Regions from separate parts of the Pedobacter sp. SG908 genome, predicted to be linked through region 1. Evidence: riboswitches for the same ligand, from Rfam matches in the RefSeq annotation. Region 1 holds a riboswitch; each other region holds the start of a gene.

Evidence for each region. A riboswitch is a leader RNA that binds a small molecule or an ion and turns the genes downstream of it on or off. The one in region 1 is predicted to bind thiamine pyrophosphate.
Region 2: linked by a shared signal. The riboswitch ahead of FHT21_RS15835 (TonB-dependent receptor) and the one ahead of thiD (bifunctional hydroxymethylpyrimidine kinase/phosphomethylpyrimidine kinase) in region 1 are both predicted to bind thiamine pyrophosphate.
Region 3: linked by a shared signal. The riboswitch ahead of thiS (sulfur carrier protein ThiS) and the one ahead of thiD (bifunctional hydroxymethylpyrimidine kinase/phosphomethylpyrimidine kinase) in region 1 are both predicted to bind thiamine pyrophosphate.

The regions. Positions count from the first base shown of each region.
Region 1 is NZ_JAAOYY010000002.1:1,037,187-1,047,712, reverse strand. It holds gene FHT21_RS19555 (efflux RND transporter periplasmic adaptor subunit) at 1-639, shown strand, start outside; gene FHT21_RS19550 (efflux RND transporter permease subunit) at 704-3,898, shown strand; gene FHT21_RS19545 (hypothetical protein) at 4,223-4,909, shown strand; gene FHT21_RS19540 (MFS transporter) at 5,247-6,455, opposite strand; gene FHT21_RS19535 (TenA family protein) at 6,566-7,219, opposite strand; gene thiD (bifunctional hydroxymethylpyrimidine kinase/phosphomethylpyrimidine kinase) at 7,216-8,034, opposite strand; TPP riboswitch at 8,102-8,280, opposite strand; gene FHT21_RS19525 (choice-of-anchor I family protein) at 8,450-9,997, opposite strand; gene FHT21_RS19520 (M57 family metalloprotease) at 10,458-10,526, opposite strand, start outside.
Region 2 is NZ_JAAOYY010000002.1:190,559-201,084, reverse strand. It holds gene carB (carbamoyl-phosphate synthase large subunit) at 1-485, opposite strand, end outside; gene FHT21_RS15845 (carboxypeptidase regulatory-like domain-containing protein) at 692-1,009, opposite strand; gene FHT21_RS15840 (ATP-binding protein) at 1,446-1,976, shown strand; TPP riboswitch at 2,468-2,655, shown strand; gene FHT21_RS15835 (TonB-dependent receptor) at 2,710-5,157, shown strand; gene FHT21_RS15830 (thiamine phosphate synthase) at 5,271-5,909, shown strand; gene FHT21_RS15825 (thiamine pyrophosphokinase) at 5,984-6,544, shown strand; gene FHT21_RS15820 (GNAT family N-acetyltransferase) at 6,541-7,035, shown strand; gene FHT21_RS15815 (outer membrane beta-barrel protein) at 7,268-9,709, opposite strand; gene FHT21_RS15810 (Zn-dependent hydrolase) at 10,188-10,526, opposite strand, start outside.
Region 3 is NZ_JAAOYY010000002.1:218,882-229,407, reverse strand. It holds gene thiH (2-iminoacetate synthase ThiH) at 1-820, opposite strand, end outside; gene FHT21_RS15970 (thiazole synthase) at 807-1,577, opposite strand; gene FHT21_RS15965 (thiamine phosphate synthase) at 1,589-2,224, opposite strand; gene FHT21_RS15960 (thiamine phosphate synthase) at 2,221-2,835, opposite strand; gene thiC (phosphomethylpyrimidine synthase ThiC) at 2,842-4,725, opposite strand; gene thiS (sulfur carrier protein ThiS) at 4,740-4,943, opposite strand; TPP riboswitch at 5,008-5,096, opposite strand; gene abc-f (ribosomal protection-like ABC-F family protein) at 5,552-7,141, shown strand; gene FHT21_RS15940 (leucine-rich repeat-containing protein kinase family protein) at 7,196-8,497, shown strand; gene FHT21_RS15935 (VOC family protein) at 8,680-9,105, opposite strand; gene FHT21_RS15930 (aldose 1-epimerase family protein) at 9,801-10,526, opposite strand, start outside.

The DNA of each region.
Region 1 (10,526 bases):
GCTAAACTGGCTACAAGAAATGCAAAGCTTCGCTTACAGGCTTCACAAAGAAGATTAAGTGATGCGAATATTAAATCGCCAATCAACGGTATTGTGAACAAAAGATACATCGAAGTTGGTGCTTTCGTAAATACTCAAGGCACTCAATTGTTCGAACTGGTTGATGTTTCTAAATTAAAATTGAAGGTAAACGTGAACGAATCGCAGGTTGCCAACCTAAAAATCGGCGATCAGATCGAGATCAAATCTTCAGTTTTCCCAACTGATAATTTCTCTGGAAAGATAACTTTCATCGCTGCTAAAGCTGATGCAACACTAAACTTCCCAATTGAAATTGAAGTTGAGAATAGCCACAAAAACACTTTAAAAGCCGGTATGTACGGAACTGCCATATTTAAGTTTCCTAAACAAGCACCAAGCATCCTCATTCCGCGTACATCGTTTGTGGGAAGTGTGAGCAGCAATCAGGTGTTCGTGTTGGATAAATCTAACAACACATCTAAAACCCGTAACGTTGTAGCAGGCCGTATTTTAGGAGATAATGTTGAAATTCTTGATGGCTTAAAAGAAGGTGAAACTGTAATCACCAGTGGACAGATTAACTTAACTGAGGGCGCTGCCGTTAGTATCGTAAAGTAGGTTAGAGGAATTTTTCGGCTTTAAAAACGCGATACGCCAATCGCAAAACGCAATACTAATTAAAATGAAGATAACAGACATATCTATAAAAAGGCCTTCGCTGGTGATTGTGGTATTTACCGCACTTACCTTGCTTGGGCTACTAAGTTACTTTTCGTTGGGTTATGAATTACTTCCAAAATTCTCTAACAACGTAGTATCTATTTCGACCATCTACCCTGGTGCTTCACCAAACGAGGTTGAAAACACCGTAACCAAAAAGATTGAGGATGCCGTATCATCAATGGAAAACATCAAGAAGATCAACTCTGTATCGTTTGAGAGTTTATCTACAGTTACGATTACCTTAACTGATGCAGCAAACATCGATATTTCCTTAAATGATGCACAAAGAAAGGTTAACGCCATTCTTTCTCAATTACCTGAAGATGTTAAAACCCCGTCATTGAGTAAATTCTCATTAGACGATTTACCGGTTATCACCATGTCGGCATCTGCCAATATGGATGATATTACCTTTTACGATTTAATTGATAAACGTATTGCTCCTGTAATTTCGAGGGTAAATGGTATTGCGCAGGTTAACTTAGTTGGTGGTTCGGAACGCGAAATTCAGGTTTCGTTAATTGCTGATAAACTACAAGGTTACAACCTTTCAGTTCCACAAGTGCAGCAATTAATTTTGAGTTCTAACCTAGATTTCCCTACAGGAAGTGTTAAAACCCAAAACCAAGATGTATTGATCCGTTTATCGGGTAAATACAGAAGTATGGAAGAATTAAGAAACCTGGTTTTAACAACTACCAAAGATGGTGCACAGATCCGTTTAGGTGACGTTGCCGACGTTCAGGATTCGCAAAAAGAAACTGAAAAACTAGCACGTATCGATCGTAAAGCATCTATCGCCATCCAGATTATTAAACAAAGCGATGCAAATGCGGTAGAAGTAAGTAAAGGTGTACACGCCATTATTGCTAAACTTAAAGATGAATACAAGGCTAATAACCTCGACATCAGAATTGTAAACGATAGTTCAATCTTTACTTTAGAATCTGCTGATGCGGTAATCCACGATTTAATTCTGGCGGTTATCCTGGTAGCTTTCGTAATGCTTTTCTTCTTGCACAGTTTACGTAACGCGATCATTGTAATGGTATCAATTCCGGTTTCATTAATTGCAACCTTTATCGGGATCAGCTTATTCGGCTTTACCTTAAACTTAATGTCGCTACTGGGGCTATCACTCGTGGTAGGTATCCTGGTGGATGATGCGATTGTGGTACTGGAAAATATCCAGCGACACATGGAGATGGGTAAAAACAAGGTGCGTGCAGCATCTGATGCAACACGTGAAATTGGTTTTACAGTAGTATCCATTACGTTCGTAATTGTGGTGGTGTTCTTCCCAATTGCGGTAAGTACCGGTTTAGTTTCAAACATCCTACGCCAGTTCTGTATTGTGGTAATTATTGCAACGTTACTTTCATTAGTGGCGTCATTTACCATTGTACCGCTTATCTTCTCTCGTTTTGGTAAGTTAGAACGTATTGAAGGTAAAAACTTATTTGGCCGTTTCATTCTCTGGTTCGAAAAACAGTTAAAGAAATTTACCCTTTGGATTACCAGCATTTTAACATGGTCGTTAAACCACAAAGCCTTAACATTAATTATTGTTGTGGTGATGTTCTTTAGCTCATGTGGATTATTGGTAGGCGGATTTATCGGTTCTGAATTCTTCCCTAAATCAGATAAAGGTGAGTTCCTGGTGCAGTTGGAGTTACCTAAAGATGCTTCTTTAGAGCAAACCAACTTTTTAACGCAAAAAGCTGAAGCTTTCTTAGATAAACAACCAGAAATTACACAGTTAATTACTACTGTAGGCCAATCAACTGGTGACTTTGGTGGTACACAGGCTACAGCATATAAATCGGAGATTAACGTTAAACTTGTTGAGCGCGATCAGCGTAAAGGGGTTTCTTCAGATATTTTCGCAACCAAAATGAGCCGTGCACTGGCTAAAGAATTAATTGGTGCAAAAGTAAAAACTGTTCCAATCAGTATTTTGGGTATTGCAGAAAACGCACCGATCCAGCTGGTGGTAATGGGTTCTGATTTGGATAGCGCTTTAAAATATGCAGAAGGTGCACAAAAGGTACTTGCTTCTATTCCGGGTGCTACAGAGATTAAATTATCGGTAGAGAAAGGAACGCCTGAAATTAACGTTCAGGTAGACCGCGATAAGATGTCGGCAGTTGGCCTAACTTTGCAAACTGTAGGTTCTACCATGCAGACTGCTTTTGCGGGTAATACTGATGGTAAATACCGTAAAGGGGAGTATGAGTACGATATTAATATCCAGTATCAAAACTTCAACCGCCAGAATATTGATGACGTACGTAACCTGATTTTTGTAAACAATGCTGGTGCACAGATCAAATTATCACAATTTGCAACCATTACAGAAGGTTCTGGTCCGAGCCAGTTAGAGCGTTTAAATAAATCTACTTCCGTATCAGTTAAGGCACAGTCAATCGGTAGACCAACCGGAACGGTGGTTGCAGAGTTCCAGGCGAAACTAGAAGAGCTGCAAAAAAATGGCAAGCTTAAAGCTCCAATTGGCGTAAGTTATAGCTGGGCGGGTGATCAGGAGAACCAGAGTGAAGGTTTTGGTACTTTAGGTATCGCTTTATTGGCTTCTATCATTTTGGTTTACCTGATTATGGTTGCGCTTTACGATAGCTTTATCTATCCACTGGTAGTAATGTTCTCGCTGCCTCTGGCGGTAATTGGAGCATTGTTAGCCCTGGCTTTAACCAATAACTCAATCGGTATCTTTACCATTTTAGGTTTAATTATGCTGATGGGTCTGGTAGCGAAAAATGCGATTATCCTGGTCGATTTTACCAACCACCTAAAGGCTGAAGGTAAAGAGACTAAAGAAGCACTTGTGCTGGCCAACCACGCACGTTTACGACCAATCTTAATGACAACTATCGCCATGGTATTTGGTATGCTTCCAATTGCATTGGCAAGCGGGGCAGGTGCCGAATGGAAAAATGGTTTGGCATGGGTTATTGTAGGTGGATTAACCAGTTCATTGTTTTTAACTTTAATTGTAGTACCGGTGGTATACTTAATATTCGATAGGATGTTAGAGCGCCTTGGCTTCAATAAAAAAGGAAAAACTATCGACGAGTTAATGGTTGAACCATATGATCATAAAGATGTGAATGAATACGATTTAGATCACGGACATTAATCAACATCCAGATTAACAATCAATTTAGCCCCGACCCCAAATCGGGGCTTTTTTGTGGAGTTTCGAACGGAACGCTAACATGGCTCGTTTCCCCATGGACCATTCTATGTCATTTCACCGAAAAGAGGCAGCCCTACTTCACTGCCCAGATAATTATACAATATTGTCTCCAAACAAATGGTGGCGCAACATTGTATATTAGGCATTATGTTCAAAATCATTCTTAGCCTGTTCCTAATCTGTTCTACACTCCTTGTAAAAGCTCAACATCCACCTGTTTTTGCAGCAATGCGTAGCGACTCAAGTTTCGTTAAACTTTGTAATTTGGATATCACCTTAGTAAAATACAGCTATAAACCCAATGGCGTAAAGTTTTTAGTGGTACATGATAATGAAGACACTGGCGTAAAGGCTGGTTTTGATTATATCCGCTGGTACGGTGGCGAACTGATTGACAGTCAGTATGGAGCAGTGAGGGATTATTATTTCACCTATATGGATGATCAATATCGGATAGATCCAAATGCTATTTATACCGAAGTAGGTGTAAATACAAGGTTAAAAAAAAATCAGTTCAGCTCTAACGAAGTTGAAAAAGCCATTTTAAACGCAGGAAAGCAAATTGTCGATTTTTATGATCCAAAAGCTACGGGTTATTTTTTAACCCTTCATAACAATGCCGATGGTGGCTTTGGTATTTCATCTTATTTACCAGGTTATGATTTAGCCAGCACCGCCGATTCGGTTTACATTAACTTCCAAATGGATGGAGACGATCTTATTTACGTAACCGAGCCGAGATTATTCAGCAGTTTAAAAAAGGCCAATGTGAATGTCATTCTTCAATCTAAATTTGTCTCCAATGATGGTTCTCTTTCGGTTTATGCCCTGCAAAATAATATTCCTTATATCAATGTAGAAGTGCAGCACGGGCATCTGGAAGAAAATTTAAGGTTGATCGAGCTCGCGGTTGCAGCCTTAAAAGAACACGGTTTGGTGAAGAAAGAGTAGAACACAATTATAGGCGTTAATTGGACGTCAGTTGATAATGCTTTTTTAAAACCTGGAAATGGACGTTAGGTAGTTCTTGGGCAGCTTCAGTCCCGCTTTTCATTTCAAGTCCTCGCTATGCTGCGGGCTTTACATTGCAATCGGGTTTAGAAACAGGGGTTTGTGCACATGCACCGATCAAATAAAAAACTGCCGTGTCACTTTAGCCCCGGTTGAAGCGGTATCCTGCAGCAACGAGGAACGAGGAAGCACACAAGCGAAAAACGGGAAGGAACCCTCTTTTATGTACAGGTACGGCGCTCCAAATAATCCATATATTTTTTCAAGAAATGAAATCCTAATTTATAGTCTTAATTTTCGTGACCAAAAAAGTAATCAGCAAACCAAAAACGGAAATGATACCGAAAGAATAACGCAGGCTAGATAGTTGCGAAACATAACCGATTAACGGCGGGCCAAACAGAAATGCGAAATAACCAATACTCGAAACCATGGTTATAGCTTTACCAGCCGGCACTTTTTTATTGTTACCAGCGATGCTATATACCATTGGCACAATACTCGAAACGCCGAAACCAATAAGCATAAAGCCAAAAATGGCGACAACAATTTCCGGGAATATTACGGCAAGCGCCATACCTATCGATATAATGGCACCACTAATTTGCAAAAGATTTTTCCGTCCGAATTTACCGATTAAAAACACCCCTAAAAACCTGCCACTCGCCATCATAAACATGAACGATGCATAACCAATAATCGCCTTATTATGTGGTAATTTCACCACATCTTCGAAATAAATAGCACTCCAATCGAACATCGTTCCTTCTGTAGCCATACTGCAAAAAGCAATAATACCCAACAAAACCAAAATGCCCTGTGGCATAGTAAAAAATTTTGTTTTCTCAACAGAAACATCGGGCCTATTATTATGGTCTAACAATTTTTTCGAGCTAAGCACTACATTTGTTAGCGATATTAAGGCAATGATCCAGAAGTGGGTGTACATCCCCAATTTTAAATTCACCAAACCTAAAGCAATTAAAGCCCCGGTTAAATTACCAATACTCCAGGCCCCGTGGAAAGAACTCATAATGGGTTTGCCATAATAATTTTCGCCTGCAACCCCCTGGGTATTTAAAGCAATATTGCAAAGATTACCCGTTATACCAAACAGCACCAAAAAGGCTGCCAACTGCCAACCAGTGGTAGCCAGGGCCAAAAAAGTTAATGCAATAGCATAAAGCGGTGCAGTTGCCCGAAGCATTTTTTTGCTCCCAAAATGAGTGGTCAGTTTTGCAGAAAAAAACATCGTAATAATCTGTCCTGCAGGTAGCGCAAAAAGAATAGAGCCTAGTTCGGCATCGTTTAGGCCCATTGACGCTTTAAAAGTCGGAATCCTACTGGCCCAACTTGCAAAACACACCCCTTGCATAAAGTAAAAGGCAGATATGGCAAATCGTACTTGTTTCGGAGAGCTTTGCGCTAATACAGGTTTATCTTCTTGTTTACTTAAAATTTCCTGTTCTTGCGTGCTTTCTTCCAAAGTGATGTTTTAAATTATACAATGAACTGCAAAGTTCTTTAAATCTATTGGAAATACCCACAAATTTTTAACATTTTATTAAAGTATTTATACCTCATGGGGCTAAAATCTTAGATTTTCCATTTTTCGAGTTCATAAGCACTGTCCCAAAACATCCATTCTAAACGGGTTGCCATTTCAAAAACAGCCAGCATTTTTTGTTGAGTTGCTGCATTAGCCTGCGCGGCCAGTTGATCGGCGATATCAATCGCTTTTTCTACTGCTGTAGCAAATTCAACGCCTGCATACATATCGATCCATCTTTTATAGGGATTTTGATTGTCGGTCTGTTGTGCAAAAATATGGTCGCCAACTGCCTTATAGATCCAAAAGCATGGCAAAACGGCTGCTACTGCTATTTCTACATTGGCGTACGCAGCCTGGCTAAGAATATAATTGGTATACAAAAGTGTAGATGGAGTAGGTTGCACTTCGTTTGCTAAACCAAATTCTACAAAATAACTTTCGTGCAGACTACGCTCGGCAAAAATGGCACCTGTAGAAAATCCGGCAAAAGCCATCACCAAATCTGCATCTTGCATACGGCCACTAATGGTGCTTAAGGTTCTTCCAAATTCCAATAAGTAATAGGCATCCTGTGCCAGGTAGAAAATAAATTTTTCCTTTGGCAAAGTACCATCACTTAGCTCCAGGTTAAAAGGCATGGTTAAAATTTTGTTATAGATGGGTTTAACCCTTTCCCAGGCATCGTCGCTCCACTTCATTGAATAATTAATTTTAAAGGTTCAAAAAAGTGGTTTAGCGGTCCATTACCTTCACCTGTTTTTACTTCACTACCTGCTTGCAAGGCCTGACTAATGTAGTTTTTTGCATTTTTAATTGCAGCCAGCAACGTTTTGCCTTTAGCCATTTCTGCGGCTATAGCTGATGAAAGTGTACAGCCCGTTCCATGTAGATTTTTAGAAGCAATAAAAGTACTTTCGAGTATAACGGGAGCATCGCTTCCGCAAATTAAAACATCATAAATTACCGGACCTATTAAATGCCCTCCTTTAACCAGAACAGCTTTTGCCCCTTTTTCAATAATTTTCTTACCCGCACCAATCATATCATCGAGGTTATGAATGGGTTGTTCGGCAAGGATAACCGCTTCATCAATATTCGGAGTAACCAAGCTTACTAATGGAAACAATTTGTTAATTAATTGCTCAACAGTATCAGGTGCTATCAATTTATGACCACTGGTAGCTATCATAACGGGATCTAAAATAACAGGTACTTTCGGCAGGTAATTCTTAAGTTCTGTTTCAATTATACCAACCACTTCTGCCAGGTTAATCATTCCGATTTTAATGGCTACTGGCGCTATATCATCCAATACCGCTTGTAACTGATCTTTAATTATTTCGGCTGGGATGCCGTGCACTGAGCGCACTCCCATTGTATTCTGCGCCGTTACCGCTGTAATTACCGATGTACCAAAACAGCCCAAGGCAGAAAAGGTTTTTAAATCGGCCTGAATGCCTGCACCACCGCCACTATCCGAGCCGGCTATTGTTAATACATTAATATAATTCATTGCTAAAGACTTCATTTTGTTGTACAACTTCAGGAGTCTTCAAATGCAGCATGCATTTTTACGCATTTTTTGCAGACAAACTAATTTCCTACGCCGGCATGATCCGGATCAGGTTCATTTATAGGGTATGGGATTTGAGGCATAGTGCATAGGGTTTTTAACCTTCCGCCTTTTACCTTTTATCTTTCACCTATAAAATGGGTATATTCTCAGCCAACTTATTTGAAGGCACCCCTAAAGTTTTATTTTGTTTGCAATATAGTGCTTAGTTTTTATTCTTCGTTTATAGAAATGAATTATAAGCGAAAAGTTGGCACCTTAACAGCGAAAGGCCTATTAAAATTGACAACTCTAAAAAACAAAAACCCCGATTTTACATCGGGGCTAAAACATAATAATTAATAAGGGATAGCGTTTATATTTTATCGGGCTGATAGAACCGAACGGTACCATCTCCTTCATTTGAAACAATTAATAAACTTCTGCCATTCGGACTATCTTTTGGTTTAACAAACATTAAACCCTCAGGCGCATCGCCTGTAGAGCATAACTGAACAAATTTTGGTGCCGCTGGATTGGTCACATCATAAATGGCGATTGCATCTGCACGTTCCAGACCAATAAAAGCCAGGGTTTGTCCGTTTACTTGTGCAACAGTTACACTTTCTACTTCTACGCCTTTATTATCTGAGCGATCATCATCGTATTTACCGGCATCAATTACGTGTTGCTCAAGGTCTTTACCGATGTTGGTTACCAAAGCTCCCGTATTTGCATTAAGAATACTCACAGATCTTCCTCCGGTTGAAAATAATTCCTGATACACTTTGTTTGTACCAACCATAGTAAAACCAGCTGTATTGGTTACAGTAAGCCTTCCCAAATTCGCATCTAACTGCAGGGTTGCAGCATTAGGAAACTTAGCCGGATCTAACATCAGATCTTTTACGCGTACTTCTTCTTTCGCTTCTTTTGGTGTATAGTCCTGGCGGGTATCGCCTTCATTTGCCAGCGCCAGATAGGCCGTACCATTAGTAGTAAAATAAGAGATTGCATCTGGCAGGTAATAAGCTTTTATTGGCCATGTACCCAAAACTTTTTTACCATCTTTATCACTAACATCGAAAGCATTTTCAGCCAGGCTAATATCTCTTGTGCCTAATGGAATAATCTTCGTAATGGTTCCTGCTAAGATATCAACTTCAGCAACGCCGTTGTTTTCCTGTAAGGTAACATAAGCTTTCTTAGAATCGCTGCTTACCGCAATGTATTCTGGCTCAATATCCTGGGCAAAACTCGCATTATAACCATAAATCCTGAAACCACCAGCCAGTAATGTAGCTTTTTGTGGTTCAAAGGCCGAGAAATCAAGCGTTTTTACCGAATAATTATCTTTGATATTAATAATAGAAATAGTGCCTTTAGGATCAACCGTATAAGCCAGGTTCGGTTCACCTTCGTTGGCAGATAAAATGTAGTTGCCATCTGGACTAAAAGTTACCATATCTGGCATGGCACCTACTGTAATTTTTTTAACTTCTGATAAATCTGACGTTTTAAGCACGAAAACATCACCATTGCCTTGCTTATCAGCTCCATCTAAAGCAATTGCCAATAAACCGTTACTAACTGCTACGCTATTAATACCAGCGTTGACTGCAAAGGTTAAGGTTTGCAATTTTGTAACAGTTGGATACTTGCTCATATCTACTACATCAACTTTGGTTCCCCCATCATTACTCACTACAAATAATCTTTTCGTTAAGGGATCGTATGCAGAAATCTCTGAAGCGAATTCTCCACCTAAATCAATAGAGGTAGTTTCTTTAAAACTGTCGATTTTTTCAGGAACGATAGCTTCAATTGGAGGATCTACAATCGGATCATCAGTTGAATCTTTTTTGCAGGCAGCAATTGCCAACGACGCAATAAGAATTGCACCAAATAGTTTTTTACAGTTCATGGTTTTAATATCTGAACCGCAAAAATAAATTGCTAAAATGCTGTTTTTTAGGCGCTAATTGTTATCATTTTATTAAGAAAATATAAAGGAAATAAATAAAGTCCTGTGATCAAACAATGCAGATCCTCACTCAATTGAAGGGTTCAAGAAAAGAAATGTCATTATTAAAGAGCCAACAATTTCTATCTGCACTAGGTTTTTGCATTAGGGATAGCAGTGTAAATCCTTTTGTTGTTGGCTTAAGCGCAGCCGAAAGTATAACAAAAGATTGAAACGGATAGCCCGACCCTTGCGCAGCTTGGGACATGTCCAAATAAATAGAATACCCCTAAAAGCACGAGAGATAAAGCATATTAAAAGGTTTTAAACCAAGGCTTACTTGTTTTTCTATAAAAAACGGCCTACAAACCCATTTAGGTTTATAGGCCGTAACCCCCTTTAGTTAAGCAAAATAATTGCTTTAAATTGCTGCTTTAACTGCTGTTACCACCTGGGCTACAGTAGTTATTCCTTTAGCATTAGCTGCCGA
Region 2 (10,526 bases), 850 kb from region 1:
CCTTCTAAAAATGAGTTGGCAATTCTCGATTCTGCAACACCTACACCTATATCAACCATTAATTGGCGGAAAGCTTCACGGTTTTCGGTTTTTTCAATTGCAGCAACGTCTACACCAACCACTTTTACACCGTATTTTTCCCAAACACCACGCTCTTCAGCTTCTTTACATAGGTTTAGTGCGGTTTGGCCTCCCATTGTAGGAAGTACAGCATCAATTCTAGGTAAATCTGCAGAGTCGATATGCTCTTGTAAAATAGCCTCTATTGAATCAACAGTTAGCGGGCGCAGGTAAACATGGTCGCCGATAACCTTGTCCGTCATAATAGTAGCCGGATTGGAGTTGATGATGGAAACGGTAATCCCTTCTTCTTTTAAAGAAAGTGCCGCTTGCGAACCCGAGTAATCAAATTCACAGGCTTGGCCAATAATAATTGGTCCAGATCCGATAATCAGTACTGAGCGGATGGAAGTGTCTTTAGGCATGATAAAGCTTAAACAATAATTAAAATTCTAAAGTGTTGAACCCGAAGGTGAAGAAGCAAGAAGGTTTTTTGCTTTTAGAAGGAAAATCCCAACTGTTCTGTCGGGATGCAAAGATACATCTTTAGCCCGATTTTGGGGCGTTTTTTTTAAAATAAAAAAGAGCACGATTTAGGCGCTCTTTTTAGATTTTTCTTCTGAGAAATAAGCTACTGTTGTAATTTAATTTCGCCTAAATCTGTAGTCGCGCTATCTTTTACGGCAACCTTTTCTATTACGGCATCTTTATATGGTGCATTGGCTTTTACCACAACGGTATAAACGCCTTCTTTAAGGTTAGTAAAAGTAAAAACACCTTGATTAATCTGCGCTTTTAGCGTGTCTGTCGCAGCTACAAGTGAAACAGCAGAAGCCGCATCGCCTGGTGTAATTTTCCCTATTATTCCCCCTAGTTTAATATTTGTAAAGGCAATAGAACCTAAAGCAAACACAATAAGAAGGGATAATACAACACATAACTTTTTCATAGTATAACGTTTTAGTTGTTGATGTCTTAAATAAGTAACAGCATTTAGTACAAATAGTTTTAAATAATGAACACTATTTTTCTGATTGTACTATAAATTATACACGGATGTAAAAATTAAATGTACGATTTTATTGTAAATGTTAATTATTGTTAAAAGAATTTCGTAAAAGTGGTGCTGTGAGTCAGAATTAAGTCACGAAGTTGTGATGATCGAAATATTGGCAATAATGTTGTAATAAGCAGAACATATATGCGTTTTGTATATACTTTAGACAATGATCTAAAGCTTCCTCCGCGGATTAGTTACCCGCCATGAGGATTTCTTCATAAATAGTTTGTTTGGTTTATTATCCGGTTAGAGGAGCCCTCCTCAACCGGATTTTTTCTTTTAAGGCTTTTTCTTTTACATTTGACAGTATTCAAGAAAACGTATCGTGAATAAAAATATTAAAAAGATTGCTATTGTTGGTCCGGAAAGTACGGGAAAATCTACTATATCTCAATTGCTGGCAAAATACTATAAAGTTTCGTGGGTGCCAGAGTATGCCCGTTACTATTGCGAAAACCTGGTTGCCGATTATACCCTACAAGATGAAGTGAATATGTACTATGGTCAGGTCGCTTTAGAGGATGCAGTTTTAGTAACCACCGGAAGCGATTTTATTATTTGCGATACCACTTTTATTACCGTAAAGATATGGAGCGATGAAGTGCTTGGCGAAACACCAGAGATTGTGTTAGATGCCTTGCCGAAACGGCCGTACGATCTGTACTTGTTGATGGATATCGATTTACCATGGCAGGACGATCCGCTGCGCGATTTTCCGGAGAAACGAGAGTATTTTATGGAGGTTTGGCATAAAGAACTCCGCACCTTAAATGCGAATTACAAAGTAATTGGCGGTTTGGGCGATGAAAGGGTAGCGAATGCAATTAAGGCTATTGATGATTTTTTGACCCTGTAATTCAGGAATAAGGAAAAGTGGCATTCTTTCATTAAATTAAGTTTTTTTGGTTTGGAGACGATTGTTAGTAGCTTTTGGCAACCGGCGGGTTTAATTAACAGCGGTTTGCTTCAGGGCGCCAAATTTTGTCAAATAAACCCGATTGTCGGGAAGCGCTTCCGATCCTTCATCGGAACTCGTACCAGAAAGCGGGGCTGAAAAAGCCAAAAGCATAGAACCGCTCATTTCCAACTAATAATAAAATGTTTTTCTTTTTAGGAAATGAAAGGTTAGTATTTCATAGGTGCTGTAGCCCTGCCATCCGCTTTACTTCGTTGCACTCCGTGTCCGCTGCTGTCGGGTTTAGGTACAGCGGTTTGCTTCAGGGCACAGAACCTTCGTTTTCTAAACCTAAAAGGTACAAAATTCACCATTTGCGCAATCAGTTTTTAGAGATTTAACCCAGAAAGTATCAAAAAACACTCGAATTGCTTAAAATTTTCTACATTTGCACCATCATTAGGGGTGCCTTGTTTAAATAACACAAAAACAGGCTGAGATCATACCCATTGGCTTTGAATAATCAAATCAAAATACTCAATTTCCAAACGTCTGAAAATTGAATTTTGATCATTGGAATTTAAAGACCATGCACCTGATCCGGGTAATGCCGGCGTAGGGATTGGAGTTATGGAAGTTTAACTGAAAATCGGCAATGCCCCTTTTCCGATGAGTTTAACTAAAAACAATAAAATTGAAAAATTTACTTTTTGCAGCACTTGTTGCAATGTTGCCCTTCTTTGTATCGGCACAAATTTCTGTTACAGGTAAGGTAACAGATCAAAATCAGCAACCTCTTCCTGGTGCTACGGTTAAATTAAGAAATCAAAAAACAGCAGTTGTAAGCGATGCTTCAGGAAATTATAGTATCACAAACCTCGTTAATGGAAAATACACTATTGTAGTGAGTTATGTAGGCTATAAAACAATCGAAAAGACTGTAGAGCTTAAACAGAATACCGCGTTAGATTTTAGCCTCTCACCACAAAATTTCTTAGCTGAGGAGGTAATTGTTCGTGCAACACGGGCAACAGAAAAATCGGCCACTACCTACAAGAATATTGGCAAGGAGGAAATCCAGCAGAATAACTTCGGACAGGATCTGCCTTTCATCCTTCAAAACACACCGGGAGTTGTGGTTAATTCTGATGCTGGTGCTGGCGTAGGTTACACAGGCATCCGTATCCGTGGTAGCGACAATAGCAGGATCAATGTAACGGTTAATGGTATTCCGATAAACGACAGCGAAAGTTCAGGTACGTTTTATGTAAACATGCCCGATTTTGCTTCATCGGTAGATAACGTGCAGATTCAGCGCGGTGTAGGTACTTCAACCAATGGTGCAGGTGCATTTGGTGCGAGTTTAAATATTCAGACAACTGCCAGCGAAATGGAACCTTATGCCGAAATAAACAGCACTTACGGAAGTTTCAATACCTGGAAAAACACGATAAAGGTTGGAACAGGTTTGATTAACAATCGCTTTAGTTTTGACGGCCGCTTATCAAGAATCAGTTCGGATGGTTATGTAGACCGCGGTTCATCCTTGCTTAAATCATATTTCTTATCTGGTGCCTACCACGGAGATAAAGACCTGTTGCGTGTAAACGTTTTTTCGGGAAATGAGAAAACCTATCAATCATGGAACGGTATTCCGCAATCGCGCCTGGAAAATGACGTAGCCGGAATGAATGCCTATATCGCCAGAAATGGATTGGGTGCAGAAGATGCTGCAAACCTTTTAAATTCAGGCAGAACTTATAACAGTTTCTTATACAATAACCAAACAGATAACTATACGCAGAACCATTACCAGTTAATTTATGCCAGGCAGTTTTCTGATCAGTTTTCTTTTAATGGCGCCTTACATTATACCCAAGGCCAAGGTTATTATGAAGAATACCGGGTGCAGGATAAACTGAAAAATTATGGTTTAAATCCGGTTGTTATTCCAGGCGGAACTCCGGTTACCGAAACAGATCTGATCCGCCGGCGCTGGTTGGATAACGATTTCTATGGTGTTACTTATGCCTTTAATTATGTGCCGCAGAAGAATTTAAACTTTACTTTGGGCGGTGCATATAACGAATATAAAGGCGCACACTTTGGGCAGGTGATCTGGGCGCAATATGCATCAAACGGAAATATAGACAGACATTATTATGATAATGATGGTTTTAAAACCGATTTTAACGTTTATGGTAAAGTAAACTACAGCCCTGTTGAATCGTTAAGTTTATTTGCCGACCTGCAATATCGCAGGGTGTATTTCGATGTTGCCGGAACGGAAAATAAACTGAACACTTTGGCCATTAACGAAACCTTAAATTTCTTTAACCCGAAATTTGGGGCAACATATTTTATCAATCCACAGAGCAATGTATATGCCTCGTTTAGTGTGGCCAACAAAGAGCCTAACAGAGATGATTATACAGATGCTGCGGTAGCAGGCATCTCTCCAAAACCTGAACGTTTGAATGATGTAGAGTTAGGTTATCGATTTAAAAATGATAAATTTAATTTAGGTGCCAATGCTTACGGAATGTTCTATAAAAACCAATTGGTAGTTACCGGGCAAATAAATGATGTTGGAGCCAACTATCGTCAGAACGTAGACAGAAGCTATCGTTTAGGGATTGAGGTAGATGGTTCTTATATCATTAACCAGCAATTTGTATTAAACGCCAATGCTGCGTTGAGTAGAAACAAAATCAAGAACTTTACCGAATATTATGAAGATTACGATAATGGCGGATTTGTTGTAAACAACTACAAATTGACTGATATTTCTTATTCTCCCAAAGCCGTTCTTTTTGGGGAGCTTGTTTACAAACCTGTTAGTGGTTTTGCTGTAGCCTTACAGAGCAAGTATGTAAGCAAACAATACCTGGATAATACGCAGAACAACGATAGGACCATTAACGGTTATTGGGTAAGCAATGCACGTTTAGGCTACGATTTTAAATTTGCAGGCGTTAAAAATATTAACCTGGGTTTACTGGTAAACAATATTTTCGATAAGAAATACGAAAGCAATGGTTATACCTATGGCTACCAGGCAGGTGGAAGCAGGGTAACCGAAAACTTTTTTTATCCACAGGCGGGAACCAACTTTTTGTTAAGCCTGAACGTTAAGTTTTAGAAAAGCTTAAAGCTAAAAAACAGTAAATCGTCATTGGAAGATAAACACCCAATGGCGATTTTGTTTTATATTGGCATCCTGATTTTAAAGCCATTAATTCTACCATACCAAGCATGAAATACATAGAGAAACTTCATTACATTACGCACGATATCCCGCACCGCTCACACATTGAACAGGCGCAACTGGCTTGCGAGGCTGGTGCAAAATGGATCCAGTACCGTTGCCTGAGCAAAAATGATGAAGCGCTCCTGCAGGATATTAATGCTATTGCAGAAATCTGTGATGATTGGGGTACCACCTTAATCGTTACCGATCATATTCATTTAAATGGAAAGGCCGATATTCAGGGTTTTCATATGGAAGATATGGATGCCGATTTTATAGCACTGCGCAAACTTGTCGGCAATGATATTACCCTTGGAGGATTGGCAAATACAGTAGAAAATTTAATCAGACTTGCGCAAGAAGGTGTTGATTATGCTGGTTATGGTCCCTTTGCAATAACCGAAACCAAGCCCAACAAGTATAATCTCTTGGGCATAGAAGGTTATCAACAAGCAGTGAAAGAATTGAAAGCTCAGTCCATCAGCATTCCGGTATTGGCTGTGGGTGGGATTAAAACCTACGATGTAGAAGCTTTAATGCAAACCGGTATTTATGGCATAGCCGTTTCCGGAGCCATTAATTTTGCAGATGATTTTATTGAAGCTTATCAAGATTTTTACACGTTAGTTAAAGAAAGCACCTAGTATATAATTAATCATTTTACCTCTAACTGATTCTTACTGTACCGTACTTAAAGCGAAATTTCTATATTCGCAGTATGTCTTCACACCATATTGTAAAAGAAAAACAGGAGCCGGCTTTATACATCGATGAGCTTGGGAATTTTAACGAAGAACTTTTGGGCCAACTACTCGAATGGAGCCCTACGCTTTTGGTTAACGGAGAAAATTACGATAAGATTTTTTCCTTAGGCTTAAAGGTAGATGTGCTGGTAAACGGGAACGGGCAGGAAGCGCAGGAAGATACAAAAGTTATTCAGGGGCCTGTTGATGCTTTAATGGTGGCCGTTAATTATCTTTACGAAGAGAAATATCCAGCAGTGAATGTAATTGCAAAGAAATTCGATCTGGAGAAATTTGCAGGATTTGAAGACAAAATTAACCTGGTGGTATTTACCGAAAGAGCAAAGCACTACCCCATAAAATCGGGATTCTCGGTTTGGAAACCTGCGGGAAGTGAATTCCTGATCCATGGTAACCGATACATCGAAGTAACTAACCTTGAGCAGAATGAGGAAGAAATTTTTATTGTAGTTAAAGATGGCTTTGTAGAATTTACCTTTTCAGGACAACCAATTTTTATTAGCGAACCAATATGATTACCCTCAGAAAAGCAAAAGAAGAAGATATAGAAATCATCAGGGATATTGCTGTGGCAACCTGGCCATCAACCTACCTCGATATTATCGGGCAGAAACAGATTGATTACATGTTGGATAAAATGTACAATAAAGGAGAGCTATTGAAACAATTTATGGAAGGGTATGTCTTCCTGATTGCAGAAGAGGGCGAAAATCAGTTAGGTTTTACAGGTTACTCTATTATTGAACACGAAGAGCGTATTTATAAGCTGCACAAGCTTTATGTGCTGCCATCGGCGCACGGTAAAGGCGTTGGGAAAATCTTAATTAACGAGGTTTTTAACCAGGTAAAAGATGCCGGAGGAAGTGCATTACAGCTGAATGTGAACAAGCATAATAAAGCCAAAGATTTTTACTTAAAAGGAGGTTTTACCATTAAAGAATCAGTAATGCTTGATATAGGCGACGGTTACTTTATGGATGATTATGTGATGGAATATAAGTTTTAAATACGAGCAAACCGTCATCCTGAACTTGTTTCGGGATCTTGTAACAGGATAGATGCTGAAATAAATTCAGCATGACATATAGCTTGGAATATAAAGCACTAAAATTTGTCATCCCGAGCCTGTCGAAAGACCAACCTAAAATATATTATAAAGTGCTTCGACAGGCTCTCCGTAGGAGTCTTTTGGACAACATGATAGATCTTAACTGATAGTATAATCGCCTTTTTTACAACTAATTCTTCATACGGCCTTGTTCTGCTTCAGTACCCGTTGCGCGGCGGCGGGCAGGTTTAATTTCGTTTTTACCAAAACGATAGGTAAAGCTGATTCTGCCAATTTGGGTTTCATTTTTTTGATGCACCGTGTATGTTAAACCCGGATATGCACTTGATAAATTGTTTTCAGATATATTAAATACATCTGATAAGGCCAGTTTCAAACTTGCTTTTTTGTTGAACAATGATTTGCTTAAACCTGCATCAACATAATAACGGGCTTTTAAACTTAAGGTACCGTAATCAAGCGGCGATTCGTAACTGCCATTGATCTCTGCCGTAAAACCATCCATAATCGTAAAGGTTTGTTGCGATTTAAATTGGAAAGATGTTTTCCCGGTTTTTAAAGCACTCCCGGCTAAATCTGGCGATTTGAAACTGAGGTAAAAAACATTTAAGTTATTATTGGTCTGCCACCATTTCGTAATCTGAACGGGCACATTTAAATTGGCGTTGTAGCTAATGTTGGTGGCAATATTTGCATTGGTTTGATATAACGACTGATTTGCGGCATCAGGTAAAATTACTTCTGCAATTACATCGTTAATTCTGCTATAGCCAATGGAGAGCATGTATTTTTGCAATAGGGTATAACTAAGCTCAAAATTGTGTGTATACTGCGGATTTAAAAAGGGATTTCCTTTGCTATAGGTAAATTCGTCTAAGTAATAGATGAAGGGATTTAAAGCATCGTAACTTGGGCGGTCTATCCTTCTGCTATAAGAAAAACCTAACTGGTTGTTTTTTGAAAGCGTTTGTTGAACAAACAATGTTGGAAAGAAATCCCAATAACTTCGTTCCACTACGGTATTCGTGGTAATCAAATTTCCTTTCGAATTGGTTTGCTCAACCCTTAAGCCAATTTGAACACTTGTATTTTTAAACTGTTTGTTTACATTGGTATAAGCTGCATTTACATTTTCATCGTATACAAACTGGTTGCTTCGTTTTACATCGTTCTGCCAGGCATTGTTTACCAACATTTCCGCTTGCAAGTCATTGTCGGTTTTAACCCAGCTGCTTTTAATCCCGGCTTCGAGTTTAACCGTTTTGTTAAGTGATACATTATAGTCGATTTTAAATGCTTTGATATCAATAATCGATGGGGTGTTGTTGCGGGTATACCTGATCGGGTGGATTCTGTCTCCATTGGGAAACCGATAATCGTTTTCATAATTAGAACCATCGTTACCTTTGTATTTGGAATAGTCTACATCTGCCGAGATTTCTGAACCCGCAGTATCCAAAACAGATTTATAATTTAAGTTATAAGAAACATTATTGTATTTGTTTGCTTGCAATGAGTTGGTGATCAGGGTAGAATCCACCTTGTTAAAGGATGGACCGATTAAAGTGTTGTTTCCCGCAGTTTCATTTCCATGATTAAAGTAGCCGTTTACCAATATACCAATGGTGTTTTTCTTATCGATAAAGTAATCTAAACCTGCTTTAAGGTTATTGTTATATTGTTTTCTTTTGCTTTCACCTACCTGCATAAAGTAAATATCGGGTGTGCCATTCGAAATCCGGTCGATAGCGATCAGGTTATCACGCTCAAACTTACCATAGTTGTAGTTACCAAAAACATTAAGTTTCTGTGTACGGTGGTTCAGGTTTAAACCCGCATTTGCCCTTAGGTTTTTACCATATCCTAAAGATCCGTTTATACTGCCGTTTGTTCCGCCGTTTTTACTTTTTTTGGTTTTGATGTTGATAATGCCCGAATTACCTGACGCATCATACTTTGACGAAGGATTGGTAATTAGTTCGATGCTTTCTATTTCCGAACTCTGCATGTTACGTAGTAGGTTCGCCACATCAGCACTGCTCATATAAGTCTGCTTGCCATCCAGTTGAATGAGCACACCTTGTTTACCCATCATCGAAATCTTATCATTCTGATCTACCGTTACGCCTGGTGCTTTTTGCAAAACCTCCAGCGCAGTAGAGCCTGTCATAACCGAACTATTGGAAACATTCATCACGATCTTATCCATTTTTCTTTCGATTAATGGTTTAGTTACCGCTACATTCACTTCTTTTAAGTTTTGAGCGCTTGCGGTGAGCTGAGCCGTTCCGAAATCTACTTTCTGATTATCCTCTGTTAAAACGATGGTTTTACTTTTAAGTGTTTTGTAACCCATGTTACTGGCTTTATAGAAATAACTCCCTTTACCCGAAACATTAAAATTAAATGTCCCGTTTGGATCGGTAAATGCTGTTTTAACCACACTCGAATCGGATGCTTTAAAGAGCACAACCGTAACATAATCTGCAGGTTTTTTGGTTTCATCTAAAATTACCCCACTGATATTTGGTTTAGGGTTTGTTTGCGCAAAACCCACCTTAACGGCAAAAAGAAGTGTAAGGATAAATGGTATTCTGTATAGTGTTTTCATTTTTAGGTATTTATTCTTAAAAAAAATGGGCAAAAAGATTTCTATATCGCATGTGCATGCGCTTTCAATTTAATTGCTTGCTTATTTTAAAGTTTAGCCGGAAACGAAAAGTTTCCGTTGTTTAGTTATAGGTAAGACGAGCATTTTTTAAAAAGGTTACAGGGATTTTAAAAAAGTTGGGGGCCGGGAGCCCAAAGTCAGGATTAAATTGCTTCTTAATTGTAATGCATTGGTAGGGTTTTTAGGTTGCATTAAGATTCCCGCCTGCGCGGGAATGACGACCGTTCTTTGCGATCTGCCATTGGTAAAGAAGGAAAAGAATCTTTTAAGAGACTTTGTTAGTTAACCGATTAACAGTTTAAACAATTAACTCAGTCTCACAAATGAACCAATGACTAATGAACCAAAAAAAAGCCACAGACAAACAAGTTTACACCTGCATATCTATGGCTTTAAATTCCTGGGTAAAAGGAATCTTTTATTTTACACCAAGTACATCAACACCTTGTTCGAAAACAACATCAACCGGAATATTCTTCTTGGTTAATCGGTCCAGATCTGTTTGCAGTTCTGTATGGATAACCGCTTTTTCTTTTTGTGCTTTTTCTACCGCAACTTTATCACCGTTACCTTGAAGGGTAAGAATAAATGCACTTAAATCGTTCATTGCAGTTGCAAATTTTTCGAAGTTTACTTTGTAGGTACCTTTTGCTGTACGCTCAAAAGCACCTTTTTCCTGGAAATAATTAAAACACTGCATATTGGCTTTTCCGTGTGCTTCAGATACACCAAAGCGAACAGAGCGTAAAATGCCAGC
Region 3 (10,526 bases), 820 kb from region 1:
TCACCACTTTTGGTTCTAAACCACCGCTAAAAGGCCGCAACCTGGGGAAAGAAATACTGAATTTACTTTGCCAATATTGTTTTTCGAGATAAGAGAGGTGCAGGGCCGTAAAAAATGAATCTGTCCGCCAGTCTTCCAGTCCGATTAAAACACCAAGTCCCATTTTATGGATACCGGCCTGCCCTAAGCGGTCAGGGGTTTCTAAGCGGTATAAAAAGTTAGATTTTTTACCTTTAGGGTGGTGTTTTCGGTAATCGTCCTGATGGTAGGTTTCCTGATAAACCAATACTGTATTTAGCCCGTGCGGAATAAGGGTTTCATAGTCGGCTACATCCAAAGGTTGTACCTCCATGGCTATATGGGCAAAGTGTGGACTGATGAGGTCTAATACTTTTTTAAAATAATCGGTATGTACACTTTGGTTGGCTTCGCCTGTTACCAGCAGCACGTGGTCATAACCCATCTCTTTAATTACGGCAACCTCCTGCATAATTTCCACCGGGTTAAGCGTTCTGCGCCTTACCTTATTATCGTAGCTGAAGCCACAATAAGTGCAAATATTATTGCACTCGTTGGAGAGGTATAAAGGGATATACATCTGGATTACCCTGCCAAAACGGTCTAAGGTTAAACGCTGACTCATCTGCGCCATATCTTCGAGATAGGGTAACGCAGCCGGGGAAATGAGCGCTTTAAAATCTTCCAAAGTGCGCTGCGGATTGTTTAAAGCCCCTTCTACATCAGCAGCTGTTTTATCGTAAATGCTGGCTTTGGTATGGTCCCAGTTATGGGATTCGAATACTTCGTTAAAACTCTTCATCCAAAAATGCGGTTAAAGGGCTGCTGGCTGCGGCATACTGCTGCTGGCCACCCAGTTTAGATTCGAAAGCCATTCTGCCAGCCTCAACAGCCAGTTTAAAGGCAATGGCCATATTGGTTGGATCTTTAGCAATGGCGATAGCGGTGTTTACCAGAACGGCATCTGCACCAATTTCCATCGCTTTTGCTGCATCAGAAGGTGCACCTATGCCTGCATCTACAATTACCGGAACCTTGCTCTGGCTAATAATAATCTCTAAAAAATCGATGGTTTTTAAACCTTTATTACTGCCAATGGGTGAGCCTAAGGGCATCACCGCTGCGGTGCCTACATCTTCTAACCGTTTACATAAAACCGGGTCGGCATGAATATAAGGCAATACCACAAAACCAAGTTTAACCAGTTCTTCGGTTGCTTTAAGCGTTTCGATCGGATCTGGCATGAGGTATTTCGGATCGGGGTGGATTTCTAACTTGATCCAGTTGGTTTCTAAAGCTTCGCGCGCGAGCTGTGCCGCAAAAATGGCTTCTTTGGCATTACGCACACCCGAAGTATTGGGCAATAAGTTAATATGCGGGTGTTTAAGGTGCTGAAGGATATCATCATCTTTTCCTTTTAAATCTACACGTTTGAGCGCTACGGTAACCAGTTCGGAGGCCGAGGCAATTAAGGCACTTTCCATCTCTTTGGCAGAACTAAATTTTCCGGTACCGGTAAAGAGGCGAGAGCTAAAGGTTTGATTTGCTATGGTTAACATATCTGTAATTTTTAAATCGAATGAATACTGAACTTGCTGTTGATTTCTTCAAGAACCGCAGCCGTTTGTGTTTGGTTGGTGAGTGCTGCCGAGATGGCAATTCCGTAAATTCCGGTTTCGAGTATAGCCGGAATATCTGCTGTTTCAATACCACCTATGGCAATAATAGGGGTGCTAATGCCAGCCTGTCGCACTTTTTCCATTAACTTCTGGTAACCTTCCAAACCTACAATAGGGCTCAGATTTTCTTTTGTACGCGTAAACCTAAACGGACCCAAACCGATATAATCTGCCCCTTCGGCTACCCTTTGCTGGATATGTTCGAAAGTATTGGCTGTACCGCCGATAATCTGGTGTTTGCCAATAATTTTTCTGGCTTCAAGAATGGGCATATCCTGCAGACCCAAATGCACACCGTAACTATTTACGGCTTTCGCCAGCTGCGGATAATCGTTTATGATTAATTTGGCACCGTAAGTTTCGCATAAAGCCTGCGCGGCTTTTGCAAAAGGCAGGATTTCGGCTTCGGCCTGGTTTTTAATGCGCAGCTGGATCCATTTTCCGCCAGCTTGGAGCACCTGCTCAATGGCATCGATATGCGTGCCTGTTTTAGGGGCTTGCGAAATATATTGTAAGGGCTGGATCATGGTTGTATTGTTAAATGTTGAGTATAAGCAAGGCATTTGGCCTGGGCTTTTTTAAAAGTAGTTAGGGCCTGGGAAGGATCGTTCCAGACACAACCCAATAGCGCAACGCCATCGAAGTTCATTTTTTTTACCTGATCGATCTGGTTGAGGCCAATGCCGCCCAAAGCGATTAATTTTGTATTGCTGTTAGGCTTATTTAAATGAAAATCTGGAGGAATAACCCCCATGTAACCGGGTTTGGAGAGGCTGTTAAATACGGGACCAAAAAAACTGTAGTGATACGGGGCAATATCATCAATTGCTGATAATTGATGGATGGAAGTGCTTAGTATATGGTTTTTGGGCAATATATTGGTCGTTAAATTTTTTCTGAAGCTTTCGGTATGGTGGATTCTTTTAATATTATAATCGTTGGCCAAGGCATGGAAATGGTGCAGGGCAATGCGTGGATGGTATTCGGGTGAGATCCCTTCTACAATTTTTCGGTACCCGGTTTCATCGGCATTATCCTTACGCAAATGAAAAACCTGTAAGCCGGCTTCGAAAAGCTGATTTACAAGATGGCATTCTTCCTTAAAAAGGGTTGGCTTGGCGATTACAATCAGTTCCATAATGGCTTAAGAATAAATTTCGCTTCCTTTTTGGGTAAATTCTTTCGATTTTTCCTGCATGCCCTGCGCCAAAGCCTCTTCTGCTTCCACACCTTGTTTTGCCGCATACTCCCTCACATCCTGCGTAATTTTCATCGAGCAGAAATTGGGGCCGCACATCGAACAGAAATGCGCAATCTTGGCGCCTTCGGCTGGCAGGGTTTCATCATGGAATTCTTTTGCCGTATCGGGATCGAGCGATAAATTAAACTGATCTTCCCATCTAAACTCGAACCGTGCCTTACTTAAAGCATTATCGCGGTATTGTGCGCCGGGGTGACCTTTAGCTAAATCGGCTGCATGCGCAGCAATTTTATAGGTGATCACCCCGTCTTTTACATCTTTTTTGTTTGGTAAGCCTAAATGTTCTTTCGGGGTTACATAACAGAGCATCGCTGTGCCAAACCAACCGATCATGGCCGCACCGATGGCCGAGGTAATGTGGTCGTAACCCGGCGCAATATCGGTAGTTAAAGGCCCTAAAGTATAAAAAGGAGCTTCGCCGCAATGATCGAGCTGTTTTTCCATATTGGCTTTAATCAGGTGCATAGGTACGTGCCCTGGTCCCTCTATAATGGTTTGTACATCGTGTTTCCATGCTATTTTGGTCAGTTCGCCCAGCGTTTCCAATTCAGAAAACTGTGCGGCATCGTTGGCGTCGGCAATACAGCCGGGTCTTAAACCATCTCCTAACGAAAAGGCTACATCGTAGGCTTTCATAATTTCGCAGATTTCTTCGAAATGGGTATACAGGAAGTTTTCTTTGTGATGGGCCAGGCACCATTTGGCCATAATAGATCCGCCACGCGAAACAATGCCGGTGATTCTTTTCGCTGTTAATGGTACATAACGAAGTAAGACACCAGCATGGATGGTAAAATAATCTACACCTTGTTCGGCCTGCTCAATTAAAGTATCGCGGAAAATTTCCCAGGTGAGGTCTTCGGCTTTTCCGTTTACTTTTTCAAGGGCCTGATAAATCGGAACGGTACCGATGGGCACAGGCGAATTGCGGATAATCCATTCGCGGGTTTCGTGGATATTTTTCCCTGTTGATAAATCCATAATGGTATCGGCTCCCCAACGGCAGGCCCAAACGGCTTTTTCTACTTCTTCTTCGATGGTAGAAGTAACGGCCGAGTTACCGATATTGGCGTTAATTTTGACCAGAAAGTTTCGGCCAATAATCATAGGCTCGAGCTCGGGATGATTGATGTTGCAGGGGATTACCGCCCTACCAGCCGCTACCTCTGCCCTTACAAATTCGGGTGTAATGTAGCCCTTAGGGGTATTTGCGCCAAAGCTATTGCCTTGGTGCTGGTGGTTCATTACATCGTGCTGCTCGCCCAATTGTGCGTTGAGTAGTTCGATCTGTTGGTTTTCCCTAATGGCGATGTATTCCATTTCGGCTGTAATGATGCCTTTTTTTGCATAATGCATTTGAGATACATTGGCACCGGCTTGCGCTTTGTAGGGTTTGTTGATGAAATTAAAGCGTAAAGCATCAAGCTTCTCATCGGCCAGGCGCTGTTGCCCATAAGCAGAAGATAATTGAGGGAGCTCTTCTACGTCAAGTCGGTCTTTTATCCATTGTTCCCTTAGGCGTGGTAAGCCTTTTTTTACATCAATAACAGCATTGGGGTCGGTATATGGTCCGCTGGTATCGTAAACCGTTACAGGCGGATTAGGCTCGGTTAAGCCAAAGCCATTGTGGATTTTGGTTTCCGTTAAACTGATTTCGCGCATGGCCACCTGGATATCGTGGATTTTTCCAGGTACAAAGATTTTGCGTGAGGCCGGGAAAGGGCTACGGCTGATTACTTCTTGGTTCGGTGTTTTTTCTTGTTTCATATGAGTAGCTGTTTTTATCCGCCTTGAGTGGCTTTTATAAGTATAACCTGATCGGCTGGATTTAATACATGGGTTGCCCAGTCTGATTTGGGAATAATGGTTTGGTTTACGGCAATGGCAAGGCCATTTGTTTCCGTTGAAATGACAGCAGCAAGCATCTGTTCGATGGAACAGGCCTCGTTGAGCAGATGGTTTTGATTGTTTATAGTTACTTCCATATTTTAAAAAATTGGAAAAACTATAGAGATTGCCCCAAAATGGAGATCGAAAAGACAGCAATGTTAAATTGCTTTCACTTTTCCCTTCGGCAGTACTAACTGCATCAGGTTCAAAGGGTATTTCTCAGCACGTAGGCACCCCTAAAGTTTTTTGTAAATATATGCGATTAAATTTCTAATGCAAATAAAAATTGATATAGATAAAATCTATACTTTATCGATAACTGTATTGTTATCGTTTTGAGTGCAGTGAAGAACCCAGAGGCTCTGCGATTGCGAGGCACGAAGCCAACCGAACATAGAGAGGTCATGAATACCAATAAAAACACTAGCAAGAATGAATAATCTTAAATCGCACGCCACTAGCGATCGTTGTAAGATTGCTTCGTCGGCTGAAAAAGCCTTCTCGCAATGACGACACTTTTCTCCCAAACCTCCGACTAAAGACCGTGAACTAGCCACCCGCCTTTTGCAAAACGTAAAAATTCCTTACCTTTGCATCATCACCAAAATCGCCCGATAGATGTAAGATTAATTTCTTTTCAGAAAAATAGATAACAGGCAGAGCATTTCCGCTCCTGCAATTATTTACCAATAAAAAGAAATTTATGCTTAATCTACAAGGAGCTAGCTATATCCACGCTAATGGAGATTTACTGTTTTCAGATTTAAATCTCACCATCAACAAATACGAAAAAATTGCACTCATTGGCCATAATGGCGCAGGGAAATCGACACTTTTAAAAATTTTAGCAGGCAAACTTATGCCAACCGCCGGGCATGCAAAAACAGAATCGCCACCCTATTATATACCTCAGCTTTTTGGCCAGTTTAATGATTTGACAATTGCACAGGCACTCAGGATTGAAGATAAACTAAAAGCACTGAATGAAATCCTCAAGGGAGAAGTAACCGACGAAAACATGGCCATACTCAATGATGACTGGACCATTGAGGAACGTTGTGCGGAAGCCTTAAGCCATTGGCGATTGAAAGATTTAGATGTAAACCAGAAAATGGAAAGGTTAAGTGGCGGGCAAAAAACCAGCGTATTTTTAGCTGGCATTGCCATACACCGCCCGGATATTGTTTTGCTGGATGAGCCGACCAATCATTTGGATCTGGAAGGTAGAAACAGGTTATATGATTATATCCGGTCGGCCAGGGCTACTTTTGTGGTAGTGAGTCACGACCGGACTTTATTAAACCAAATGGAGAAAGTTTACGAATTAAGTAAGCAGGGAATAACCTTGTACGGCGGAAATTACGATTTCTATGCGGCACAAAAGAAAACTGAAAATGAGGCTTTGTACAATGATTTAAAAGCGAGGGGAAAAGCACTGCGTAAGGCTAAAGAGGTAGAAAGAGAATCGCTGGAGCGGCAACAGAAGCTTGATGCCAGAGGGAAGAAAAAACAGGAAAAAGCCGGATTACCGACCATTTCTATGAATACGTTAAAAAATAATGCAGAAAAAAGTACCGCAAAGCTGAAGGGGGTGCACGCAGAAAAACTCGAACATATTTCGACCGAAATGAGCCAACTGCGTTCCGCATTACCCGATGCCGATAAAATGAAAATCGGTTTCAATCAGCCTACCTTACATAAAGGAAAAAGTATTGTAGCGGCTAAGGAAATCAACTTTGCTTTCCGCAATCAGTTCATTTGGAAAGAACCAATTAGCTTTCAGATTTTTAGTGGCGGACGTTACGCAATAAGAGGTAGAAACGGCTCAGGCAAAACCACCTTGATCAAGCTTATTTTGGATCAGCTGCAACCCTCGACGGGAAGTTTAAATCAAGCTGGCATTAGCTCCATATATATTGATCAGGATTATTCGTTGATTGATAATCAACTTACCGTTTACGAACAGGCGCAACAATATAACTTGGGCGCATTACAGGAGCATGAAGTAAAAATCCGTTTAAGCCGGTTTTTATTTGATAAAACCGAATGGAATAAACCCTGCTTAGCCTTAAGTGGCGGCGAAAAAATGCGGTTGATTCTTTGTTCGTTAACCATCAGCAACCAATCGCCCGACCTTATGATCCTCGATGAGCCTACCAATAACCTCGATATCCAGAATATAGAAATTTTAACGGCAGCCATTAATGAATACCAAGGAACACTTTTGGTGGTATCGCATGATGAATATTTCTTACACCAGATAGCAGTAGAGCATACAATAGACTTAAATTGATCTTTAAACAAAACTTAGCCTTATCTTCGTTTTAAATTAAAACCAGCACAATCCATGCAAAACCTGTTAGCATTACAAAGCGGAAAACTTAAAGGAGCGGTGTCGTTAAAACTTTCTGAAAATTTAACAGAATTCCCAAGGGAAATATTCGATTTGGCTGATACACTGGAAGTATTGGACCTTTCTTTTAACAGGCTAAGCGCCCTTCCGGCAGATTTTGGGCGTTTAAAGAAATTGAAGATTTTCTTTTGTTCTGAAAACCTTTTTAAGGTGATGCCAGAGGTACTAGGCGACTGCCCTTTGTTGGATATTGCAGGTTTTAAATCTAACCAGATTGTATCGGTGCCGGCAAAATCGCTGAATCCTAATCTTCGCTGGCTGATTTTAACAAATAACAACATTGCCGAATTACCAAAAGAAATTGGTCTATGTAGGCGGATGCAAAAGCTGATGTTATCGGGCAACCGTTTAACGCAATTGCCTGAGGAATTAAGCAATTGCCAAAATTTATCGTTGCTGCGCATTGCCGCTAATAAACTGCATGAGCTGCCGCAATGGATGGCTACGATGCCTAAACTTTCGTGGATTGCATTTTCGGGGAACAACTTTAGTAAAACGCCAGCTGTAGAAACACTCTCGTTGATTAATTGGCACGATTTAGAGATTAACCATTTATTGGGTGAGGGTGCTTCGGGCATTATTTCGAAAGCAAACAGGACTATTGGTGATGAAACTCAAGAGGTGGCCGTTAAAATATTTAAGGGCAATGTAACCAGCGATGGTTTGCCGGAAGATGAAATGACGGCCTACATTGCAGCGGGTTACCATCCTGGTTTGGTTAATTTAATCGGACAGATTGCCCTACATCCGGAGGATAAAAAAGGGCTGGTGATGGACCTCATTCCGCATCATTTTTATAACCTGGGTAATCCGCCGAGTTTAGAAAGCTGCACCAGGGATGTTTTTCCTGAAGGGATGCAGCTGTCAGAAAACCAGATATTGAGCATTGCCAAAACCATTGCCTCCCTAGCTGCGCAACTGCACGAGGCCGGGATTATGCATGGCGATTTATATGCGCATAATATCCTGATTGATGATGAGGGAAGTACCTTGTTCGGCGATTTCGGTGCCGCAAGTTTTTATGATCTGGCTGATGTTAGGCTCGCCTTTGCGCTGGAGCGGATAGAAGTGAGTGCTTATGGTTACCTGCTTGATGATTTACTTTCTTTAAAAAACGGAGCGGTAAACGAAACATGTTCGGATGCTTTGGCTGCCTTAAGAGATGCCTGTTTAGTTGCATCGCCGTTAGAGCGGCCTGGCTTTCAGGATCTGGTTAAGGCATTAGCTAATATTTAGCTGCAAAAAATAGCCCCCAATTATCATTGGAGGCTATCAATAACATATTCCAATAGAAGGGGCGTCATGGTGAGGAGGAACGACGAAGCAATCTTTCCAACTAGCGATAAAGATTGCTTCAGCCGATGAAAAATCGGTTTCGCAATGACGATGCACCTATATGGGCCTTAGCAGCTATCAAATTATTGAGCATTACTAAAATTAACCATCCATTGGATACCGAACCTGTCTTTAAAGCTACCGAAGTAATCGCCCCAGAACATATCTTCCATTGGCATTTCGATAGTGCCACCTGCTGAAAGGCCATTAAATAGGCGATCGGCATCTTCGCGGCTCTCCGCCTGGATGTTAATATACATGTTATTACCTTCTTTAAGTACATGCCCCGCAGAAGGTACACAATCAGACGCCATTAAAGTGGTATGTTCATTAATGGGTAGCGCTACATGCATTACGCGGTTTTTTTCCGCTTCCGTTAATTTGTCCGATTCGGGTGCATCGCTCATTTTTGCAAAGAAGGTAAATTCTCCTCCAAAAACCGACTTATAAAAATTAAAAGCTTCTTCGGCCTGGCCGTCGAAGTTTAAGTAAGGGTGCATGGTAGCCATAATCTTATTTATTTTGTTTACAACTAAGTTACAGCGCTTAGCAATGACAAAATGGGTGCGCTTGAGACAAATGTAAGGGCGTTTTTGACATCTTTAAATTAATAAGCTTGTATGGTTCCACTTTGTTGCGATGAGTTTAAATCAGGTGCCGAACTTGAGAAAATACTGTTTTAAATAGACTAAAATGTTTTATTCATTTTATAGTAGCTTTTGGGTAAGTTATTCTTTTACAGATGAATAAAACTGAACGGGAATAATTCTCATATCTTTTTCATATTTGTATCAGGGTATTAAACATTTGTTTGAATTAATTCTCAATCGTCCCAAAATAATTTTAGTTTGAGTAAACACGTCCTCTTTTGGGGGCGTGTTTTTTGCAAAAAAAAGAGCCTTTCATTGCTGAAAGGCTGCTCGTTTCAATCTAAATCGTCCCGTTGATTTAATTTTAACATAATAAATATAGTTATCAACATGTTAACATCAAATTAAAAGGTAAAAATACCCCTTAATAGGTAGTGATTTTCACTACACCGTGGCGACAGAATTTTAAGGTGAATAAAGGTAAGTGTTAGTACAAAACGAACAATGGCCGCCAACTTGATCCTGTACACTACAGCAAGTAATAAAAACCAACTCGCCTAATATAGATTAAGAAATGAAAGCTGTTGTGTTATTTTATTACATCAATACCAGTTTTAGAAACACTCTACTTCCCAAAACCGCGACCAGTTTTCGCCTATATCAAGTTTTATTATACCTTCTTTACGTGCTAATTCCTGATCGTGGTTAACACCATCAGCAACTCCGCACCAAGGCTCCAAACAAATAAATGGCGCATCGGTGGCGGCCCATATGCCAAAGAAAGGAAATTCTTCGAAATGGAAATGCAGGCCATAATCGTTTTTGGTGTTAAGTAAACTAATACAATTGCTCTGCAGGGTTTTAAAAACCAATGCATCGTTATAAAACAGGCTATGTTTAAGGTTTAACCTGTGACCTCCCAGTTCAATGAGCTCCGTTTCGTTGGCTACTAATCCATCTTCAAGTTTCCAGAAAGTTAATTTCTCATCGGCATTAAAGGCCAGGTAGTAATCTTCGTAAACCGTATTGGGCGTATTGGGCACAGCAAATGCAGGGTGTGCACCAATTGAGAATAAAAGCTCGGCAGTACCTGTATTTTTTACCTCGTAAGTTAAGTTCAGTTTTCTATCTATTAATTGATACCTCAGTTTCAGTTCAAAATAAAAGGGATATACTTTTAAGGTATCTTCGTTTTGGGTTAAGGTAAAAACAGCTTCGGTATCACTTATTTTTTCGAAATTAAAAACATGATCCCGGGCGAAACCGTGACGGGGTAGTTCGTAGTTTTTACCCTGGTAAATAAAACTATTGTTTTTTAATGAACCAACAATAGGAAATAA